DNA from 2 places in the Pseudoalteromonas sp. Of7M-16 genome. Region 1 is predicted to be linked to the other one. Evidence: riboswitches for the same ligand, from Rfam matches in the RefSeq annotation. Region 1 holds a riboswitch; the other holds the start of a gene.
What was found. A riboswitch is a leader RNA that binds a small molecule or an ion and turns the genes downstream of it on or off. The one in region 1 is predicted to bind lysine.

Region 1 (3,174 bases):
GTCAAACGCTGATGACTTCTGCCACCAATCTTTTTCTGAGCATGTAACAAACCAAAACTCATAGATATCTTGATACTGCATGGGAGGCCCTTATGCAAATTATTGTTACTTTATTAAGAGTGCCACCTTGGGTTCTTTATTGCAACTTTATCATTAATATTTGTTATAAAGTTATTTCATCAACAACAGAAACGATAGTAGCCTAGAAAATATACCTAAGCTACTATCGTAAAACCAGAATTTTAGGCCGCTTCCAACAATTTTTGATGGATTGCTTGAACGACTTGATCTGAGCTGGCCTGTTCAACTAAGAAGCATAAATTGTGACGACTTGCACCATGGCAAATTAGACGTATATCGAATTCAGATAACACATCAACCAAACAATCATCTCCCCCTTTTAGCTGAATTTCAGAGCCTATCATAGCGACTAACGTCAAATTGTTCTCTACACTAACGTGACAAAATTCACCAAGCTCATCAAGACACGCTTGTTCAAGCTCTGGACGTGACGCATTAGGCGCATTATCTAAGGTCAAAGCAACACTTATTTCAGAAGTCGTAACAAGATCGACCGATATATTGTAGTTACTTAATATCGTAAAAATTTTCGCGAGAAAGCCGCTTGCTAACAACATTTCAGGGCTTTTTAATGTTAATAGGATTTGGTTCTTACGTTGTGTGACGGCACGGATCCCAGACTGAGCCTGAGTTTCTTTTTCAATCCAAGTACCACCTTGCTCAGGCGCTTTACTTGAGCCGACAAAAACAGAGATACCTTTTCTGCTGGCAGGTAAAATCGTCGCTGGATGCAGCACTTTCGCGCCAAACGTTGCCATTTCAGCCGCTTCGTCAAAGCTCAATCTCGGAATTGGTTTCGCTTTAGTACAGAGTCTAGGATCTGTACTGAAAATGCCAACTACATCAGTCCAAATTTGCACACTGTCAGCATCAATTGCCTCTGCGATTAACGCCGCACTGTAATCAGAACCACCGCGGCCCAAAGTGGTCGTTTGCCCATATTTATCACTGCCGATAAAACCCTGTGTTACTACCACATGATTATCTAACAGCGGAGCCAAATGTTCAGCAGCGGCTGCTGCTGAAGCTTCAATATCTGGTGTCGCTTTTGAAAAATTACTATCCGTTTTTAGAATGTTTCTAACGTCAAAGCGGACTGAATTGACGCCTAGCGTTCGTAGCACTTGAGTAAAAATGAATGAAGAAAAACGTTCACCAAAACTCAACACTTCGTCACATTGCTGTGCACTCAGTGCGGGTAACATTGCTATTTCTTTAAATTCTGAATAAGTTTCTTTGAAACCTATTTGTAAGTCTGAGTCTAGGGTGACATGTTCAAGAATGCGGTGCTGAATTTGCATAACCGCGTCTACCAGTGCCAAACGCTCTTGATGATTGGCTTTTTGTTGAACTAGCTCTACTAGGTGATTTGTAACACCTGCACTGGCACTTACAACCACGACTTTTACCTTAGGGTCGTCATTAATAATTTGTGCACAACGATGCATAGCAGTGTAGTCAGCAACACTTGTACCACCGAACTTAGCAACAACAGACTGGGAATTCATTTTATCTCCTTGTGATAGCACATGTACTATCAAAAAAATAAGGAGAACTAACTTGGCAAGAGGAAATAGAAATATATTGAAAAAACCACTGCCAGAAGCTCTCCACCAATAAACGGTGACAGTTCCGAGGATTCAACCCCGTAAACCGAAAAGTCATTGATACGACCAATCACTTTCCTCGGCGAATACTTCCCTCGCTTGCTGTCGTCGGATGTCGTGTCCTCGAACAAGCTACCTAAGCATCGCACCTCTTCTGTCTATTTTGCGGGTATTAAGCTGAACACCGGCAAAATAAAACCTGCTACAAGAGCAGGCTTTTAAAAACTATCTTTTAGACGTCTAGGTGTCAAGTAGTTTTGTACCTTAACACCAAAAAAGACTTAAATAAGTTGCCCCATATAATACGATCCAGCGTAACCTATGGTATAAGCAATCAGTAAATACAGCGCCATTTTTAAATAACTCATAAAGGTCAATGCTTTTACTTTACTCATCGCAATAATACCCGCAGCGGAACCAATAATTAGCATAGAGCCACCCACACCTGTTGCATAGGTAAATGTTAGCCATTGCTGCGGGGTCATTTCGATCTGCGCTTTTAATAACGCTGCGGTTAGTGGTACATTGTCTACTGCTGCACTCAGCAACCCAACCAAATAATTTGCATATTCAGGTGCCAAATATTGATAGAGTTCAGTAAACATACTTAACACGCCAACTTCCTTAAGCGCCCCCACCAACAGCAGTACACCTACAAAAAATAGCAGCGTGTCGTATTCTATTTCTCTAATGTAATCGATTATCTTTTTGTTGACGTCTTTTTTTCGCATTAAAAATTGCGCAACTAGAAACATAAATGACAAACCGAATAAAAACGTCAGCATAGGCGGTACTTGATAATGAACACTTAAAAACAACGTGGCAAGTACGGTGGACATAAAAATGACTGCAATCGTTATGTCAGTCTTTTCAATACGGCGTAATTCTTGGCGTGCAAAGTAAAGTTGCTCATTCATACCGATGGATAACATTGCTGCCAATGCAAATACGCTCACGATGGCCGGCAAAACTAACAGCAAGAGATCCGGTATTGTGACTTTACCCGCCAAAAATATCATCAAGGTTGTTACATCACCAGTGATCAGCGAAACACCACCAGAATTTACGCTAAAAATGATTAATGTGGCATACTTTACTAGCTTTTTCGCATCCAGTTTTAAGGACATGACAACAGCCAAAGATATTAGCGTCGCAGTAATGTTGTCAGAAATCGAAGAAAATATAAACGCAAAAGCACCGACGAGAAACATTAACTTTCTCTCGCTGATCTGCTCAGGCATGATGCGATGGACAATGTTTTGAATAAAACCTTTAGAGTTTAAATAAGCAACAAAAGTCATCGCAGCCATTAAAAAAAGCCATAACGTCGCAATTTCTAAGATGTTGTGATCGAGCTGATGTTGTATAGTTTCTGAGCTTTCGCCATGAATTGGAGAGATAAAAGCGATAATCCAACATAAAGTGCCAAAAAAAAGCGTCGTTTTGGCCTTGTTTACATGGATAATATCCTCTATAACGATAAGCA
Region 2 (3,174 bases), on a different contig from region 1:
CCTTTTTCTAATACCCTTTCGTTAACGCAGTCATACACAGGAATACTTGCAGAGAGACGTACGCCAGGTGCCAATACAGCGCCTTTTTTCACTACAACGCCTTCAACTAAAACGCAACCTGCGCCAATGAAAGCATCGTCTTCCACGACCACTGGGCTTGCCCCGACCGGCTCTAATACACCGCCTACCTGTACGGCCGCGCTGAGATGCACATTTTTACCAATTTGTGCACAAGAGCCAACCAAAGCATGGCTATCTACCATAGTACCTTCATCGATATACGCACCGATATTCACGTAAGCTGGTGGCATAATAATTGTGCCTGAAGCGACATATGCGCCACGTCGAACGCTGCTTCCACCTGGGACCATTCTCACACCGGCTTCAGCCGCGAATCCTTGAGGTGCTAAGTTATCTTTGTCGACAAAGCCTCCTGGGTATTCTGTATTTGTACCGTTTCTAAAGGCTTCTAGGATACCTTCTTTGACCTCGACATTGGCATGCCAGTTGCCTTGTTCATCCTGTGTCGCTGCGCGAACAGTGCCATTTTCTAGGTTGTTTAATAGGGTTAACCAGCTCATGTATACTTCCTTAACTCCAAGATAAAATAGTTGAATTTGCGGTTTTGATAAACGTTGTGTCACTGAGCTCTAAGTGGGTCAGTGGTGGGCGAAGACGCGGCGAAGCCAGCTGTCCTTGCAAGTGCATTAAGACCTTGACGGGGATCGGGTTGGCTACGCTAAACAAGCTGTTTACCGCGTCTGTCCAAGTGGTAAATAAATTTGGAAACGTGCCAGCAAGCGAGCGCTTTACAAACTCTGCTGTTTGCTGAGGCCAAGCATTGGCAGCAACAGAGACAAGGCCTGCTGCGCCCGCTTGTGCAAAGTACGGCATCAATCCATCGTCTCCACTATAAATAGCGAGATCAGGTGATGCTTTGCGGAAAGATTCAAAGGTAGCAATATCACCACTGGCTTCTTTGAGCGCCCATAGTTTGGGATGGGAAGCAAGATTTTCAATAACATTTGGGCTTATTGAAACAGCGCTGCGTCCAGGAACGTTGTACAACATGCATGGGTGATTACTGGCATCCAATAATGTTTTAAACCAGTGTGTCAGGCCCACGTTACCTGGCTTCGCGTAGAGCGGTGAGCCAACCAAAAAGGCATCGATCGGTTGGGTGTTGCAAAATTCAACCCAGTCGAGTTGTAACGCAAGATCATGGCCGCCAATAGCAACCATCAATGGCACCGTTGGCGACAGCTCACAAACATAACGCACAATGTCGCGCTGCTCTTGCTGTGACAGTGCAAGCCCTTCACCGGTACTACCGAGTAAAAGTATGCCATTACCAGCTTGTTGTTGTGCAAGTACTAGTTGCGCTAACGTGTGAAAATCAACGTGGTTGTTATCGTCGAACGGCGTAACAAGCGCTGTCCATAACGGGTAGTCAGATAAGTTGTATTTAGATTTCATCTCTACCGAACTTAAATGCAGCTCGGAAGGTGACTTGAAGTGCAAATCCAGCTTCCGAACAATTAAAATTCGAAGAGCAATGGACTTAAAATAGCATAAGGCATGGCCTTATCTTTCTAAGACCAGAAGCTCTCCACCAAATATGTTGGTGACAGTCGCTGGGATTCAGCCCATGCGCCCGAAAAAATCAATTAGCAAAGATGATTTCTTCTCGGCGTTAATTCCCCTCACTAAATGTCATCGGAGTTTGCTCTCCTCAATTTAGCTACCTGAATAACGCACCTCTTCCAGCCCTCAAAATAGCCATTACAGCTATTTTGCGATAATAGGGTCAGACGGGATTGAAACATTTTGGCCGTCTAGGTGTCAAGCTCCAATCTGTAAAAGACTGAAATTAAGCTACACTTCTGTTTGTATACAGCTCAATTTTATCTCTATTATTTTGCGCCAAACACGGAGGCAGCCGGTTGCTTAAGATATTGAAAACATTTCGCTTCAGGTATATTTTAGCGATTTCTATTATGATCATTGTCATCACTACGGCGATGGCAACAATGCAGATACTCTTGTCTCAGCAAGCTGCCAGTACTTACGTGATCAATACGGCGGGGATGCAGAGAATGCTGTCGCAAAAAACGGCGTTACTATTAGGGGCTGAGTACATACGCGAGCATCCAGGTACGTTTGATGAACAGCAAATGCTGCGTGATGCATTAGATAAAATGGCTGAAAACCAAGCTTTTTTATTAGCAAAGTCGGGTGGTAGATATAGTCATTTATCTTCTGACCTGCAACAGTTTTATTTTCACCCCCCGGTTGCATTGGCAGCACGGGTTGAAGAGTACATTGATTTAGTCAAAACTGCGCATAGCCTAGCCCTTGTCGGCAATTTGAAAGTCGAAAAATTAATCCAAGTGCAATCTCGAGCCAACGAACTTTTAGTTGCACTAGATCAGGCGGTTACACTACATGAGTTAGTTGCTACTAACAAAGTAAAGAAGCTGCAAAATGTCGAGTTATTTATTTGGCTATTTGGCATGCTGATCCTCATTATTGAAGCGCGTTGGATTTTCTATCCGATGGAAAAAAGCATTCAAAATAAAATTACGCGGCTTCAGACACTGCGCATTGAAGCCAATCGCTTGAAGCGTAGTAAGAGTGAGTTCTTGGCGCGAGCAAGTCACGAGATGCGTACACCACTGCAAGCCGTTATGGGGTATCTTGCGCTGTTTAAAGAATCAGCTCAACCTGCTCATTTAGAGGTTGTCGAGCACGCTGCAAAGCAGCTCAATATTCTGCTCTCAGCAATAGATGATTACAATGTTCTATCAGAGAATAAAGAAATTAAGTTAGACAATAAAACCGCTTGTCTATTTGATACTTTGTCTCACTCGTTAGCAATTTATAAGCCTCTGCTACAGCAAAAATCATTAAATTTTACAACGGACTTAGGGTCTGGTTTATCTCAAGTTGTCGATTGTGATCACAATCGGTTAGCTTGGTTGGTTGGGCAAATATTAGATAATGCTGTGAAATACACTGAATACGGAGAAGTGAGGCTAGAAGCGGATTGTCATCAAAGGAGTGAAGAAGAAGCCATCTTTCACTGCCTGATCACAGATACCGGGCCAGGTATAAGTCAAACCCAAGCCAAAATTGATGAAGAGGAGAATTATCAAGGTATGCAGTTGGGGCTGA

Region 2: another riboswitch for lysine. It lies ahead of dapA (4-hydroxy-tetrahydrodipicolinate synthase); the one in region 1 lies ahead of lysC (lysine-sensitive aspartokinase 3).

Annotation. Positions count from the first base shown of each region.
Region 1 is NZ_JAKRFY010000022.1:46,316-49,489, reverse strand. It holds gene MHN81_RS20150 (DUF924 family protein) at 1-81, opposite strand, end outside; gene lysC (lysine-sensitive aspartokinase 3) at 243-1,589, opposite strand; lysine riboswitch at 1,677-1,850, opposite strand; gene nhaD (sodium:proton antiporter NhaD) at 1,970-3,174, opposite strand, start outside.
Region 2 is NZ_JAKRFY010000017.1:49,219-52,392, reverse strand. It holds gene MHN81_RS17205 (2,3,4,5-tetrahydropyridine-2,6-dicarboxylate N-succinyltransferase) at 1-581, opposite strand, end outside; gene dapA (4-hydroxy-tetrahydrodipicolinate synthase) at 592-1,476, opposite strand; lysine riboswitch at 1,595-1,771, opposite strand; gene MHN81_RS17195 (hybrid sensor histidine kinase/response regulator) at 1,998-3,174, shown strand, end outside.